DNA from 2 places in the Acidovorax sp. T1 genome. Region 1 is predicted to be linked to the other one. Evidence: riboswitches for the same ligand, from Rfam matches in the RefSeq annotation. Region 1 holds a riboswitch; the other holds the start of a gene.
The links. Region 1 has a riboswitch for glycine ahead of gcvT (glycine cleavage system aminomethyltransferase GcvT). Riboswitches for the same ligand answer to the same signal wherever they lie in the genome.

Region 1 (8,308 bases):
CAGTACTTGTTGCTGCGCAGGGCCGCCACCGGGTAGGCGGCTGCCTCGCGGGTGTAGGGGCGGGCCCATTCGCTGCCCAGCAGGCTCTCGGCCGTGTGCGGGGCGTTTTTCAGCGGGTTGTTGTCCTGCGGCCAGGCGCCGGATTCGATCTGGCGGATTTCTTCGCGGATGGCGATCATCGCGTCGATGAAGCGGTCGATCTCGAACAGCGTCTCGCTCTCGGTGGGCTCCACCATCAGCGTGTTGGGCACGGGGAAGCTCAGCGTGGGGGCGTGGAAGCCGTAGTCGATGAGGCGCTTGGCCACGTCTTCGGCCATCACGCCGCTGGTTTCCTTCAAGCCGCGCAGGTCCAGGATGCACTCGTGGGCCACGTGGCCCGGCTTGCCGTCTTTGCCTTCGCTGGCGTACAGCGTGGGGTAGTGGTCCTTGAGGCGCGCGCTGATGTAGTTGGCCGAGAGGATGGCGGTTTCGGTGGCCGCTTGCAGGCCCTCGGCACCCATCATGCGGCAATACATCCAGCTGATGGGCAGCACGGCGGCATTGCCCAGGGGGGCTGCCGACACGGCGCCCACGCCACCGGCCACGCCGGCCGTGGCATGGCCGGGCAGGTAGGGCACAAGGTCGGCCACCACGCACACGGGGCCCACGCCGGGGCCCCCGCCGCCGTGGGGAATGCAGAAGGTCTTGTGCAGGTTCAGGTGGCTCACGTCGCCGCCGAACTCGCCGGGCGCGGCCACGCCCACCAGGGCGTTCATGTTGGCGCCGTCCACATAAACGCGGCCGCCGTGCTGGTGCACCAGCGCGCACAGCTCTTTGACCTGGGTCTCGAACACGCCGTGCGTGCTGGGGTAGGTGATCATCACCGCGGCCAGGTTGGCGCTGTGTTGCTCGCACTTGGCCTGCAGGTCGGCCATGTCCACGTTGCCGTTGGCATCGCATTGGGTCACCACCACCTGCATGCCCGCCATCTGCGCGCTGGCAGGGTTGGTGCCGTGCGCGCTGCTGGGGATCAGGCAGATGTTGCGGTGGCCGTGGCCCTGGGCTTCGTGGTAGGCCTTGATGGCCAGCAGGCCCGCGTATTCGCCCTGGCTGCCGGCGTTGGGCTGCAGGCTGATGCCGGCATAGCCCGTGGCCTGGCACAGCCAGGCGCGCAGCTGCTCGTCGAGCAGGCGGTAGCCTTCGAGCTGGTCGGCGGGTGCGAAGGGGTGCACGTTGGCAAACTCGGGCCAGGTGATGGGGATCATCTCGCTCGTGGCGTTGAGCTTCATGGTGCAGCTGCCCAGCGGGATCATGCTGCGGTCCAGCGCCAGGTCCTTGTCGGACAGCTGGCGGATGTAGCGCAGCATGCCGGTTTCGCTGTGGTGGGTGTTGAACACCGGGTGCGTGAGGTAGGCGCTGGTGCGGCGCAGTTCGGCGGGGATCAGCGGCTCCACGCCCTTTTCAAAGGCGTCAAACGTGGGCAGCGGCTGGCCGTCCTGGGCGAAGATCTTCCACAGCAGCTCGATGTCGGCGCGCGTGGTGGTCTCGTCGAGCGAGATGCACAGCTGGTTTTCGAAGTAAATTCGCAGGTTGGCGCCCATGGATACTGCGCGGGCAGCTATCGCTTTGGTAGCGCCGTCGGTCTTCAGCGTCAGCGTGTCGAAGCAGGCCTGCGGGCGCACTGGCGCGCCGAGCTGCTCCAGCCCCTTGGCCAGGATGGCGGTGTAGCTGGCCACGCGCTGGGCAATGCGTTTCAAGCCCTGGGGGCCGTGGTACACGGCGTACATGCTGGCAATCACGGCCGGCAGCACCTGCGCGGTGCAGATGTTGGAGGTGGCTTTTTCGCGGCGGATGTGCTGCTCGCGCGTTTGCAGCGCCAGGCGGTAGGCGGGCTTGCCGTGCACGTCCACGCTCACGCCCACCAGGCGGCCGGGCAGGCTGCGCTTGAAGTCGTCGCGGCAGGCCATGTAGGCCGCGTGCGGGCCGCCCGCGCCCATGGGCATGCCCAGGCGCTGGGTGGTGCCCACCACAATATCGGCGCCCCATTCGCCGGGCGGGGTGATCAGCGTGAGGGCCAGCAGATCGGCCGCGGCGATAAATGCAGCGTGCTTGCCATGGACCTTTTCCACGTCGGCGCGCAGGTCGTCGATGCGGCCGCTGGTGGCGGGGTATTGGGCCAGCACGGCGAAATACTCGCCGTCCAGCGCGGCATCCCACTCAGCGGCGGAATTGGCCAGCACCACGTCGATGCCCAGCGGCTTGGCACGGGTCTGGATCACTTCGATGGTCTGCGGGTGCGCGTCACCGGCTACAACAAACACATTGCTTTTGCTCTTCACCGAGCGCTTGGCCAGCGTCATGGCCTCGGCCGCTGCGGTGGCTTCGTCCAGCATGGATGCATTGGCGATCGGCATGGCGGTGAGGTCGCACACCATGGTCTGGAAGTTGACCAGCGCCTCCATGCGGCCTTGCGAAATTTCGGCCTGGTAGGGCGTGTAGGCCGTGTACCAGGCGGGGTTTTCCAGGATGTTGCGCAGGATGACGCCGGGGATGTGCGTGCCGTAGTAGCCCTGGCCGATGAAGCTCTTGAGAACCTGGTTTTTCGATGCCATCGCCTTGAGTTCGGCCAGCGCCGCCGCTTCCGTAATCGGCAGGGGCAGGTCCATGGCGCTGCTTCGTGCAATGGATCGCGGCACGATGGAGTCGATAAGGGCGCGGCGCGAGGCCTCGCCGATCACCGACAGCATGTGCGCTTCGTCGGCCGCATCGATGCCGATGTGGCGGGGCAGGAACTCGGTGGCGTTTTCAAGCTCGCCGAGCGGCAGGGCGGTTGGCATCAACATAGTGCAGGTTCTCAAACGGGAGGGTAGGGCGCCATGCGGATTTGCATTCAGCCGGCTAACTAGGCGGGAAGCCGCAGACAGTGCTGTAGCACGGCAAGGCGACCAACGACGTTAGCGGGTTGAAGGCAAATTCGTCTCAGGCGTTCTTGGCGAAATCGGCGTAGGTGGCTTCGTCCAGCAGCGCATCGAGCTGGCTGGCGTCACTGAGCTTGACCTTGAAGAACCAGCCGGTGTTGAGCGGGTCGGAGTTGGCCAGCGAGGGGTCGGCGCGCAGGGCTTCGTTCACTTCGACCACTTCGCCGGAGACCGGCATGTACACGTCGGCGGCGGCCTTGACGGACTCGACCACACCGGCCACGTCGCCCTGGGCAAACGTGGTGCCCACGGCGGGCAGGTCCACAAACACCACGTCGCCCAGCGCGTCCTGGGCGTGCACGGTGATGCCGACCACGGCCGCATTGGCGTCGGCGGCGTTGATCCATTCGTGGTCTTTGGAAAATTTGATCGTCATGGAAAAGCTCCTGGAAAAAATGGAAGGAATCCGGAATGTAGCCGGGCCCAGCGGCGGCGGCGTGGAGTAATTAGCCGCGGTAGTAGCGGGTAGGCACAAAGGGCATGGTGCTCACTTCCATGGGCACGGCCTTGCCGCGCACGATGGCGTTGACGCGCGTGCCCAGGGCCGCATGGGCGGGCAGCACGTAGCCCATGGCCACGGGTTTGTCGATGGTGGGGCCCAGGAGGCCGCTGGTGACTTCGCCGATCTTCTGGCCGTCCAGGCTTTGCAGCTCGGTGTGTTCGCGCACGGGCACGCGCTCCAGCGCGATCAGGCCCACGCGTTTGCGCTGCAGGCTGGCCGGGTTGTCGAGTTGCGCCAGCACCGTGTCGGCGCCGGGGAAGCCGCCTGCGCGGGCACCGCCGGTTCGGCGCACCTTCTGCATCGCCCAGCCAATGGCCGCTTCCACGGGGGTGGTGGTGGTGTCGATGTCGTTGCCATACAGGCACAGGCCCGCTTCCAGGCGCAGCGAGTTGCGCGCGCCCAGGCCGATGGGCTTGACTTCAGGCTGCGCGAGCAGGGCGCGGGCCAGGGTGTCGGCCTGCGCGGCGGGCACCGAGATTTCGAAGCCGTCTTCGCCGGTGTAGCCGCTGCGCGTGACAAAGCAGTCGCAGCCGGCGATGGAATAGTTGCCGCCGGTCATGAACACCCGCTTTTCAATGCCCGGCGCCAGGCGCGACAAGGCGGTGACGGCCTGGGGGCCCTGCAGCGCCAGCAGCGCGTGGTCGGGTATGGGGATGACTTCGCAGCGCTGGCCGATGCGGGCCTGGATGTGCGCGATATCGGTCACCTTGCAGGCGCCGTTGACGATCACGAAGATCTCGTTTTGCGCCACGCGAAAGAACATCAGGTCGTCGATGATGCCGCCCGCGTCGTTCAGCAGCAGCCCGTAGCGCTGCTTGCCCACGGGCAGGTCGATCACATCGACGGGCATCAGGCTCTCGAACGCGGCAGCGGCGTCGGGGCCGACCAGTTTGAGCTGGCCCATGTGGGACACGTCGAACAATCCAGCAGCGCTGCGCGTGTGCTGGTGCTCGGCCATCAGGCCAGCGGGGTATTGCACGGGCATGGAATAGCCGGCAAACGGCACCATGCGGGCGCCCAGCTCGATGTGCAGGGCGTTCAGGGGCGTGTTGAGCAGGGGGGCGGCGGCAGGGGCGGACATGAAAGCTCCAGGGCAAATGGGGGCCGCGGCACATGTGCCACGGGATTTGCCCTGCTGTCCGCTTTACCTGAGAGATTCACCGCAACACCCTGGCTGGCTGTGCGGCTTGCTCCTTCGGTGGATGGCCTTCGCATGGTGCGGGCCATCTCTCTCCAGCAAGGGAACGCCCGCATCACTGCGGGCGTTTGCCAGTCCTTTTGCCTGAGCGTTCGGGTGTTCCTGCGCCTTCGGCGGTGCCTCTCATCTTGCAATGCAAGGGACGGGGCACTCTCTCCTGACGGGCACGATTGTACTTACTTCGCGTACACCAGATCGCGCAGCGCCAGCGAAATCCACGGCACATAGGTGACGACCATCAGGCACACCAGGATCACCCCCACGAACGGCAGCAGGTGCTTGACGATGCGGTCGAGCGATATGCGCGCCACCGTGCAGGCGGCAAACAGGTTCACGCCAAAGGGCGGCGTGATCATGCCCAGTGCCAGGTTCACCACCATGATCAGGCCGAAGTGCACCGGGTCCACGCCGAAGTGCATTGCCACGGGCGCCAGGATGGGCGCCAGCACGATGATGGCCGCGCTGGTCTCGATGAACATGCCGATGATGAACAGCGCCGCGTTCACACCCAGCAGGAACAGGGTGGGGGATTGCAACACCGCCTCCAGCCAGCGGCCAATGGCATCGGGCACGCCGGCGCGCGTGATGAGGAAGGCAAACAACCCGGCGTTGGCGATGATGAACATGATCACCGCCGACGAGATGGCCGACTTGCGCAGGATGGCGAACAGGTCCTTGACCTTGATCTCGCGGTAGATCACCACGCCCACCACCAGCGCATAGAACACCGCCACGGCCGAGGCCTCGGTGGGGGTGAAGACGCCGCCGTAGATGCCGCCCAGAATGATCACGGGCATGAACAATGCCCAGCCGGCCTGCAGCGTGGCTTTGCCAAAGGGCATGCGGCCATCGCCATCGTTCTTGCCCCAGCCCTTGTATTTGCAGTAGGCCCAGACAAACAGCATCAGCGCGCCACTGATCAAGAGGCCCGGGCCAAAGCCGGCGATGAACAGCTCGCCAATCGACACCTCGGCGCTCACGCCGTACAGGATCATGGGAATGGAGGGCGGAATGATCACGCCCAACTCGGCGCTGGTGGCCTGCAGCGCTGCAGCATAGCTGGTGGGGTAGCCATGCTTGATGAGCGCAGGGATCAAAATGGCGCCAATGGCAAAAGTGGTGGCCACCGACGAGCCCGACACCGCCGCAAAGATCATGCAGGTGAGCACGCAGGTCATGGGCAGGCCGCCCTGCACGCCGCCCACGATGCTCTTGGCAAACTCGACCAGCCGGCGCGAGATGCCGCCGGTTTCCATCAGGTTGCCCGCCAGGATGAAAAACGGAATGGCGGCCAGCGGAAACTTGTTGATCGAGGCGAACATCTCCTTGACCGCGATCAGCATGTTGGCGTTGGCCACCTGAATGCCCAGGATGGAGGCCAGCCCGATCGACACGGCCACGGAGACGGTGAGTGCAAAGCACAGCACCATGGTGGAGATCATTACTGGCGTCATTGCGCGGTCTCCAGTTCCATGCGCTGGGGATCGATCAGGTTGCCGATGATTCCCACCACGCAGAACAATCCGCCCACGGGCATGGCCAGATACGCCCAGAACATCGACACCGACTCCAGCCCGGCCATGCTCTGCACGCCGCCGCGCTGCGCGTAGTCCCAGCCCCACCAGATGATCACGCCGATCAATGCCAGCGCGGCCAGGCACACCACCCAGTCGAGCACGCGGCGAACGCGCGGCGGGCTCCAGCGGTACAGCACGTCGACGCTCACCATCGCCCCCTGGCGAAACGCGGCCGGAATGGCCAGAAACACCATCCAGATCAGGCTGAAACGGATCAGCACCTCGGTCCACTCAGCGGGCTGCTCGAACACGAAGCGCATCAGGATCTGGAACATGCCCAGCGTCGAGGCCAGGGCCAGCATGGCGCAGGCGCCGAGCATGGCCAACCTGGTGCACCAGCGCTCAAAAGAAAGAAAGATGTTTTTCATGGGCGGCACGGGCCGGACAACAGAATGTATGAATAAAAACGCCCGTTGGCGCTTTGCCGACGGGCGCTGATAGCTATCAAAAAGAAAGCGCTGTGCGGATTACTTCACGTTGCGGATCTTGTCGAGCGCTGCCTTGCCGAACTGCTTTTCAAACTCGGCATTGACGGGGGCCAACGCGGCCACGAACTTGGCCTTGTCCACGGTGTCGATCACGGTCATGCCCTTGGCTCGCAGGTCGGCCACGCCCTTGGCGTCGTCTTCGTCCACGCGCGCGCGGTTGGCCTTGGTGCCTTCCTTGGCGGCGTCGAGGAAGGCCTGCTTGTCGGCAGCGCTGAGCTTGTCAAAAGCCGCCTTGTTCATCACGAAGATGCAGGGCGAGTACACATGACCGGTGAGCGTGAGGTGCTTTTGCACCTGGTCGAACTTGGCCGAGATGATCACGGGCAGCGGGTTCTCCTGGCCGTCCACGGTGCCTTGCTGCAGGGCGGTGAACACCTCGGGGAAGGCCATGGGCGTGGTGATGATGCCAAAGCCCTTGTAGGCCGCGATGTGCACGGGGTTCTCCATCGTGCGCATCTTCAGGCCCTTGAGGTCGCCGGGCTCCTTCACGTCGCGCTTGCTGTTGGTCATGTGGCGAAAGCCGTTTTCGGCCCAGGCCAGGGCCTTGAAGCCCTTGCTGTCGAACTTGGTCAGCATCTCCTGGCCGATGGGGCCGTCGAGCACGGCGCGCGCATGGGCCTTGTCGCGGAACAGGAAGGGCACATCGAGGATTTTTGTTTCGGGCACGAAATTGGGGATGGGGCCGGTGGAGCTGAAGGCCAGCTCTTGCGTGCCCAGCTGCACGGCTTCAATCGACTCGCGCTCGCCACCCAGTGCGCCGTTGTAGAAGGTTTGCACCTTGTAGCGGCCGCCCGTGCGCTTTTCGACTTCCTTGGCAAAGGTGTCAATGGCCACGCCCTGGTGCGAGTTCTGCGCCGTCGAGATGCTGATGCGCATGGTGGTCTGCGCGGCAGCGCTGGCCATGAAGCCGATGGCAAGGCCGAGGCCGACGACGAGTCTGGTCAATTGCATGGTGTCTCCTGAGGGGTGTGATTGCGTGTGGCCTGCGGTGCAGGTTGCGGCGCGGGCCTGCGCCGCGCACTGCAAAAATTATGGCGCTGCAACATGGCGCCGGGCATCGGGGTTTGTGCTGGTAAGCATGCTTATCAGCGGCGTGCCAGGCGCATCGCAGCGCACCGGGGTCACATGCGGGACAGGGCAGCAACAGGTAGCGTTGGGGGGATGCTTGCCAAGCGCCCCGGGCGGGCGGTAACCCGCCGGGGCCTTGTCAGTTTGTGCACCCGGGTAAGAGCGCCTTGATGCAGCAAAGTATGCCGCGCGGATGGCCGATTAATCTTCTGAATTGGCGTTGTTTCGGGTTGTTTTCAGAAAAATTTTCTGCCAATGCGGTCTTTTTGGAATAATGTGGCACATAGACCGTCTCGACAGAAAAATCCTCTCCGTTTTGCAGGCCAACGCCCGCGCCAGCCTGCAGGAGATCGGCCAGGCCGTGGGCCTGAGCCCCTCGCCATGCTGGGGGCGCATCAAGAAGATGGAAGAGGCCGGCGTGATCGAGGGCTACACCGTGCGCCTGAATCCGCGCGCGCTTGATCTGTCGGACACGGTGCTGGTGATGGTCACGCTCGACAGCCATTCCGACAACACGC
Region 2 (8,308 bases), 470 kb from region 1:
CGCCATCGGCAAGATCAAGGAACTGATGGTGCGTCGCGCCATCTGAAGCGAGCGCAAAGCCATGGGTGAAACGTCCACCATCGCCAGCGCAGCAGCCTCACCGCTGCTGGACGAGCGCGCACTGAGCAAGCTGCACTGGCGCTGCAGGAGGGGGCTGCTGGAGAACGACCTGTTCATCGAGCAGTTTTTCACCCGTTTTGAGCCCCAGCTGACCCAACGCCACGCCGACGGCCTGATGGCCCTCATGGACCTGGCGGACAACGACCTGCTGGACCTGTTGCTGCGCCGGCGCGAGCCACAGGCCCCGCTGGACACACCTCAAGTGCACGAAGTGCTCAGCATGCTGCGGCAAGGTGGCAGCACCGCGGTGCAATAGTGCCCCGACACTGAATCGATAGCCCCAGACCGGATCTCGGAAACCCCAAAGGAAAGTAACAATGAAGCTAGCTGACAACAAAGCCACCCTGTCGTTCAGTAACGGCAGCCCCAGCGTGGAAATGCCGGTCTACCAGGGCAGCATTGGCCCGGACGTCATCGATATCCGCAAGCTGTACGCTCAAACCGGCATGTTCACCTACGACCCCGGTTTCCTGTCCACGGCGTCGTGCCAGTCCGCCATCACCTACATCGATGGCGACAAGGGCGAGTTGCTGTACCGCGGCTACCCCATCGAGCAACTGGCCACGCAGTGCGACTACCTGGACACCTGCTACCTGCTGCTCAAGGGCGAGCTGCCCAACGCCTCCCAGCGCGGTGACTTCCACAAGCTGGTGCTCGACCACACCATGGTCAACGAGCAGCTGCAGTTCTTCCTGCGCGGTTTCCGCCGTGACGCGCACCCCATGGCGGTGCTCACGGGCCTGGTGGGTGCCATGTCGGCCTTCTACCATGACAGCACCGACATCAACAACCCGCAGCACCGCGACATCGCCGCGATCCGCCTGATCGCCAAGATGCCCACGCTGGTCGCCATGGCCTACAAGTACGGCGTCGGCCAGCCTTACATGTACCCTCGCAACGATCTGTCGTACTCCGGCAACTTCCTGCGCATGATGTTCGGCACGCCCTGCGAAGACTACAAGGTCAACCCGGTGCTCGAGCGCGCCCTGGACCGCATCTTCATCCTGCACGCCGACCACGAGCAAAACGCCTCGACCTCCACGGTGCGCCTGTGCGGCTCGTCGGGCACCAACCCGTTTGCCGCCATCTCCGCTGGGGTGGCCTGCCTGTGGGGCCCTGCCCACGGTGGTGCCAATGAAGCCTGCCTGAACATGCTGGAAGACATCCAGCGCCAGGGCGGCGTGGCCAAGGTGGGCGAGTTCATGGAGAAGGTCAAGGACAAGAACTCCGGCGTGAAGCTGATGGGCTTTGGCCACCGCGTCTACAAGAACTACGACCCCCGCGCCAAGCTCATGCAGGAAACCTGCAACGAAGTGCTCAAGGAGCTGGGCTTGGAAAACGATCCGCTGTTCAAGCTGGCCAAGGAACTGGAAAAGATCGCCCTCGAAGACGACTACTTCGTCTCGCGCAAGCTCTATCCGAACGTGGACTTCTACTCCGGCATCGTGCAGCGCGCCATGGGCATCCCGGTCAACCTGTTCACCGGCATCTTCGCGCTGGCCCGCACCGTCGGCTGGATTGCCCAGCTCAACGAAATGATCAGCGACCCCGAGTACAAGATCGGCCGCCCACGCCAGCTGTTCACCGGCTCGGTGCGCCGCGATGTGCCGCCCCTGACGGCCCGTTGATCGGCGGCGCGCCCAGCGCGCCCCGCAGCCCCAAAGCCCGCCGCACCCCGGCGGGCTTTTTTCTGCCCGTTACCAACCCGCGCCGGTGCCCGTATAGTGCTGCGACACTGTTACCTGAGGATCCCCCATGAAAACCAAAGCCGCCGTCGCCTGGCAAGCAGGCCAGCCCCTGACCATTGAAACCGTGGACCTCGACGGCCCCAGATTCGGCGAAGTGCTGGTCGAGATCAAGGCCACCGGCATCTGCCACACCGACTACTACACGCTCTCGGGCGCCGACCCGGAAGGCATCTTCCCGGCCATCCTGGGCCATGAAGGCGCGGGCATCGTGGTGGACGTGGGGCCGGGCGTCACCACGCTCAAGAAGGGCGACCATGTCATTCCGCTGTACACCCCCGAATGCCGCCAGTGCAAGTTCTGCCTGTCGCGCAAGACCAACCTGTGCCAGCTGATCCGCGGCACACAGGGCAAGGGCCTGATGCCCGACGCCACCAGCCGCTTCAGCCTGGATGGCAAGCCGATATTTCACTACATGGGCACCAGCACCTTCAGCAACTACACGGTGGCACCCGAGATTTCGCTGGCCAAGATCCGCGAGGATGCACCCTTTGACAAGGTCTGCTACATCGGTTGCGGCGTCACCACCGGCATCGGCGCGGTGATCTTCACCGCCAAGGTCGAGGCCGGCGCCAACGTGGTGGTATTCGGCCTGGGCGGCATCGGCCTGAACGTGATCCAAGGCGCCAAGATGGTGGGCGCCGACAAGATCATCGGCGTGGACATCAACCCCGCCCGCCAGGAGATGGCGCGCAAGTTCGGCATGACGCACTTCATCAACCCGAAAGAGGTGGACAACGTCGTGGACGCCATCGTGCAGCTCACCGATGGCGGCGCCGACTACAGCTTCGAGTGCATCGGCAACACCACCGTGATGCGCCAGGCGCTCGAATGCACCCACAAGGGCTGGGGCCGCAGCATCATCATCGGTGTGGCCGAGGCCGGCGCCGAAATCAGCACCCGCCCCTTCCAGCTGGTCACCGGCCGCAAATGGGAAGGCTCGGCCTTTGGTGGCGCGCGCGGCCGCACCGATGTGCCCAAAATCGTGGACTGGTACATGGAGGGCAAGATCAACATCGACGACCTGATCACCCACACCATGCCGCTCGAAGACATCAACAAGGGGTTCGACCTGATGAAGCGCGGCGAGTCCATCCGCGGCGTGGTCATTTATTGATAAAACTGTGCTCTAGCGCTTTATCCATAAGCGCTAGCAGCTATCAAATTTGATATTCATGACATTCACCGCCCTAGAACTGATCAGCGAACACGCCTGCTTTGGCGGCGTGCAGCGCTTTTACAAACACAGCTCGTCCGAAATCGGCCTGCCAATGCGTTTTGGCCTGTATCTACCACCCCAGGCCCTAGCCGGGCAGAACGTGCCGTTGCTCACCTACCTGGCCGGCCTGACCTGCACGGAGGAAACCTTTGCCATCAAGGCCGGTGCGCAGCGCCTGGCGGCGCAATGGGGGCTGGCCATCCTCACCCCCGACACCAGCCCGCGCGGCGCGGGCATTCTGGGTGAAAGCAACCACTGGGAGTTCGGCGTGGGCGCCGGCTTCTATCTGGACGCCACCGAGGCGCCCTGGGCCGGCCATTGGTGCATGGAGAGCTACCTCATCAAGGAGTTGCTGCCCGCCGTGGCGGTGCAGTTTTCCCTCGACGACCAGCGCCTGGGCCTGTTCGGGCATTCGATGGGCGGGCACGGTGCGCTCACGCTCGCCTTGCGGCACCCCGGCTTTTTCCGCAGCGTGTCGGCCTTTGCGCCCATTTGCGCGCCCACCCAGTGCCCGTGGGGGCACAACGCTTTCACGGGGTATCTGGGGCAGGATGAAAGCACCTGGGGCGCACATGATGCGAGTGTGCTGATGGGCCAGCAAGGCAGAGCACCGTATCCGCAAGGCATCCTGATTGACCAGGGCCTGGCCGACCCGTTTCTGACCACGCAGCTGCACCCACACCTGTTCGAAAGCGCATGTGCCCAGGTCGGGCAGCCGCTCACGCTCCGCCGCCATGCAGGCTACGACCATGGCTACTATTTCATCCAGACCTTCCTGGGTGACCATTTGCAGCACCATGCAACTGCGCCGGCCTGAACATTAATGCCCAGTTAAGCAGCTCGACAGACAATCAACCCATGCCTTTGTTTTTGCAGCGCCTACAGCGCCTTGTGCTTGGCCGCCGCGCCGTTGCCCACCCTACCCATCCGTCCCGCGACATCCACCCCGCGTGGGTCGTGGTGCTGGCCAGCGCCTGGCTGGCCACCGCCTGCAACGTGCCGCTGTGGCGTGAAGTGGCGGCGCTGCCGGGCCAGGGCACGCTGCGCGGCTGGGGCTTTGCGCTGGCTTTTGCGGTGATTGTGGCGGCAGGCAATGCCGCCCTGCTCAGTGTGCTGGCCTGGCGCTGGACGCTCAAGCCCGCCATCACCGTGATGCTGCTCATGGCCGCTTTCGGTGCCTATTTCATGCTTGCCTATGGCATTGCCATCGACGCAAGCATGCTGGTCAACGTCATGCAGACCGATGCGAAAGAGGCCGGCGACCTGCTCAACTGGCGCATGCTGGCCACCGTGCTGGCGCTCACGGCCCCGCCGCTGCTTTGGCTGTACCGCCGCCCGGTGCGCCGCATGCATGCCTTTCGCCACATGGCCCACAACGGCGCCCTGCTGGTGGGTTCGATCGTGGTCATCGTGGTCTGCCTGCTGCTGGTGTTCCAGGACTTCGCCTCCACCATGCGCAACCACACCAAGCTGCGCTACCTGATCAATCCGCTCAACAGCGTGTACGCCCTGGGCAACATCGCCACCAAGCCGCTGCGGCTGGACACCAGCACGCTGATGCCGCTGGGCCGCGACGCCCAGCTGGGCGCCAGCTATGCAGGCCAGCAAAAGCCGCCCCTGCTGGTGCTGGTGCTGGGCGAAACCGGCCGCAGCGTGAACTTCGGGCTCAACGGCTACAACCGGCCCACCACGCCCCTGCTGTCGGCCCGCACCGACCTCGCCACCGCGCGCAATGCCTGGTCGTGCGGCACCAGTACCGCCGCATCGGTGCCGTGCATGTTTTCTCACCTGGGGCGCGACGGCTTCGAAGCGCGCAAGGCCAATTACGAAAGCCTGATCGACGTGCTGCACCACGCGGGCCTGGCCGTGCTTTGGCTGGACAACCAGGCCGGCTGCAAGGGCGTGTGCGAGCGTGTCGGGCAAGTGCATACCACCGCACTGAAAGACCCAACGCTGTGCCCCGACGGTGAGTGCCTGGACCCCATCATGCTCCAGGACCTGGACCAGCGCCTGGCCAACCTGCCCGCCGAGCAGCGCAGCCGCGGCACTGTGGTGGTGATGCACCAGATGGGCAGCCACGGGCCCGCCTACTTCAAGCGCTCTGCAGCGGCGCTGAAGAAGTTCCAGCCCGAATGCACCTCCACCGCCCTGCAAGAATGCACACAAGCGCAGGTGGTGAACGCCTACGATAACAGCATCGTGCAAACCGACCAGTTTCTCGATTCAGTGATCAATTGGCTCTCAGCCCAATCGGAGAAAGCGCAAACAGCTATGATTTATGTAGCAGATCATGGAGAATCGCTGGGCGAGAACAACATCTACCTGCATGGCCTGCCCTATTCCATCGCACCTGACGTGCAAAAGCATGTGCCCTGGATCACCTGGCTGTCTCCCGCCATGCAGGCGCGCAGCGGCGTCTCCACCCCCTGCCTGCAAAAAGACCTGGCCGAGCGGCGCATCACGCACGATGGTTACTTTCACTCGGTGCTGGGCCTGATGGATGTGCAGACCACCGCCTACCAGCCGGGCCAGGACATTTACGCCACCTGCCGCCAGCGCCACATCTGAGCACACCCGGCTGCTGCGCAGAACCGTTGGCGCACCAGATCAGACCACAGCCCCGGCCCCGCATGCAACCCACCAGACCGCGCACGTCTCGTTGGCTCTGAAACCGTGCATTTTTTGCGCCCATGGCGGGTATTTACGGAGAACGCATTGGCACGCTTTGTGCATCATCGCTTCAGTCCTTGGCCTTGCGCCAAGATCTGATCGGGAGAGACCGCTGGCATGCTGCCTGCGGCGCCGAAGGAGCAACCGCCCCGGAAACTCTCAGGCAAAAGGACCGATCAGCTCAAAGGAACTCTGAAGAGCTGCCGGTCTTCGTCAGACGGCACACCGCAGGAGCAAGCGCGCCCGGCAACGGGACGTGAATCTCTCAGGTCCTAAACAGAGGGGGCGTGCGTTGCGCATGGTGCGCAGCGTGCCACGTCACCACGACCTGTTGGAAGCCTGTCATCATGAAATCCATCGCAATCATCGGCGGCGGCATCACCGGTGTCACCACCGCCTATGCCCTGGCCCAGCGCGGCTTTGCCGTCACCTTGTTCGAAAAACACCGCTATGCGGCCATGGAAACGTCGTTCGCCAACGGCGGCCAGCTGTCGGCGTCCAACGCCGAGGTCTGGACCCACTGGTCGACCATCATCAAGGGCCTGAAGTGGATGCTCAAGGGCGATGCACCGCTGCTGGTCAACCCCAAGCCCAGCTGGCACAAGCTGTCGTGGTTTGCCGAATTCATCGGCAACATTGCGCACTACCGGCAAAACACCATCGAGACCGCCCGCCTGGCCGTCGCTGCGCGCGAGCACCTGTTTGCCTGGGCCGATGCCGAAAGCGTGGACTTCGACCTGAAAAAGCAAGGCATCCTGCACATCTACCGCGACAAGAAAGGCTTTGACCACGCCGGCGAGGTGTCCAAACTGCTGGCCGCTGGCGGCCTGCCACGCCGCCCGGTCACGCCGGCCGAGATGCGCGCCATCGAGCCCACGCTGGCCGGCAGTTACTACGGCGGCTACTTCACCGAGAGCGACGCCACCGGCGACATCCACAAGTTCACCGTCGGCCTGGCCGCGGCCATCGAGCGCCTGGGCGTGCGCTGCCTGTACGGGCAAAACGTGCTGTCCCTGCGCAGCGACGGCAAGACCGCCAGCGTCACCGTGGGCGAGGCTGACGCCCCCCAAACCCACCGCTTCGATGGCCTGGTGGTGTGCGCTGGCGTGACCAGCCGCGACTTTGCCACCCAGCTCGGCGACCGTGTCAACATCTACCCGGTCAAGGGCTATTCGATCACCGTCAACCTGCGGGACGCGCAAAGCCAGCAGGCCGCCCCCACCGTGAGCCTGCTCGATGACGAAACCAAGCTGGTCACCAGCCGCCTGGGGCTTGACCGCCTGCGCGTGGCCGGCACGGCCGAGTTCAACGGCTGCAACAAGGACATCCGCGCCGACCGCATTGCGCCCCTGGTGGACTGGGTGCACCAGTGCTTTCCTGGCGTGAGCACGCAACAGGTCGTGCCCTGGGCCGGCCTGCGCCCAATGATGCCCAGCATGATGCCGCGCGTGGGACGCGGGCGCAGTGCCAATGTCTTCTACAACACCGGTCACGGCCACCTCGGCTGGACGCTGTCGGCCGTCACCGCCGACATGGTGGCTGGCGTGATCGTGCAGGCCTGTGGTGCCCACGCACCCGCCGCTGGCACGCCATCCGTCCTGCAGTCTCGGCATTGCTGAGGCTTGCCGCCGTGCCCGGCGGTGCCCGGCGCCGATGGTTTTCCCCCTGCTTATCGACCTCCCCCAACCCTGTTTCCGAAGGAAACTGATTTATGCAATCCCTGCACATGTTTTTTGAATGGCTCAACGGGCTGGTCTGGGGCGTTCCGATGATCACCCTGATCCTGGGCACGGGCCTTTACCTGCAGGTGCGTCTGGGCTTCATGCCCCTTCGCAAGATCATTTACGGCTTTCGCATGATCGGGCAAAGCCGGCAACCCGGCAACGCTGGCGACGGCGAGATCTCGCCGTTCGCCGCCTTGATGACGGCGCTGTCCGCCACCGTGGGCACGGGCAACATCGCCGGGGTTGCCGCAGCCATCGCCATCGGCGGCCCAGGCGCCCTGTTCTGGATGTGGATGACCGCTTTCGTCGGCATGGCCACGAAATACGCCGAGGTGGTGCTGGCGGTGAAATACCGCGAGGTGGACGAGCGCGGCGAGCATGTAGGCGGGCCGATGTACGCCATCAAGAACGGTCTGGGCAAGCGCTGGCGCTGGCTGGCGACGGTCTTTGCGGTGTTTGGCGGCCTGGCCGGTTTTGGCATTGGCAACATGGTGCAGGCCAACGGCATCGCCAGCGCCATGCACAACGCCTTTGGCGTGGAGACCTGGATCACCGGCCTGGCGCTGACCCTGCTGACCGGCGCCGTGGTACTGGGCGGAATCAAGCGCATCGGCGCAGTGGCCGAGCGCCTGGTGCCGGCCATGTGCATCGGCTACATCGCCTGCGTGGCCGTGATCCTGGTGGTATTTGCCGATCGCATTCCCGGCGCCTTCGCGCTGATCCTGCACCACGCCTTCAACCCGGTGGCGGCCACCGGCGGCTTTGTCGGCGCCTCGGTCATGCTGGCACTGCAAAAAGGTGTTGCGCGCGGCATTTTCTCCAACGAAGCG

Region 2: another riboswitch for glycine. It lies ahead of CCX87_RS12805 (D-amino acid dehydrogenase); the one in region 1 lies ahead of gcvT (glycine cleavage system aminomethyltransferase GcvT).

Annotation. Positions count from the first base shown of each region.
Region 1 covers NZ_CP021648.1:2,234,168-2,242,475, reverse strand. The annotation lists gene gcvP (aminomethyl-transferring glycine dehydrogenase) at 1-2,822, opposite strand, end outside; gene gcvH (glycine cleavage system protein GcvH) at 2,959-3,333, opposite strand; gene gcvT (glycine cleavage system aminomethyltransferase GcvT) at 3,404-4,540, opposite strand; glycine riboswitch at 4,585-4,706, opposite strand; glycine riboswitch at 4,720-4,827, opposite strand; gene CCX87_RS10365 (TRAP transporter large permease) at 4,834-6,111, opposite strand; gene CCX87_RS10360 (TRAP transporter small permease) at 6,108-6,602, opposite strand; gene CCX87_RS10355 (TRAP transporter substrate-binding protein) at 6,702-7,673, opposite strand; gene CCX87_RS10350 (Lrp/AsnC family transcriptional regulator) at 8,074-8,308, shown strand, end outside.
Region 2 covers NZ_CP021648.1:2,701,169-2,709,476, forward strand. The annotation lists gene CCX87_RS12775 (succinate dehydrogenase iron-sulfur subunit) at 1-46, shown strand, start outside; gene CCX87_RS12780 (FAD assembly factor SdhE) at 62-376, shown strand; gene gltA (citrate synthase) at 438-1,748, shown strand; gene CCX87_RS12790 (S-(hydroxymethyl)glutathione dehydrogenase/class III alcohol dehydrogenase) at 1,876-2,982, shown strand; gene fghA (S-formylglutathione hydrolase) at 3,041-3,901, shown strand; gene CCX87_RS12800 (phosphoethanolamine transferase) at 3,943-5,652, shown strand; glycine riboswitch at 5,845-5,939, shown strand; gene CCX87_RS12805 (D-amino acid dehydrogenase) at 6,102-7,373, shown strand; gene CCX87_RS12810 (alanine/glycine:cation symporter family protein) at 7,466-8,308, shown strand, end outside.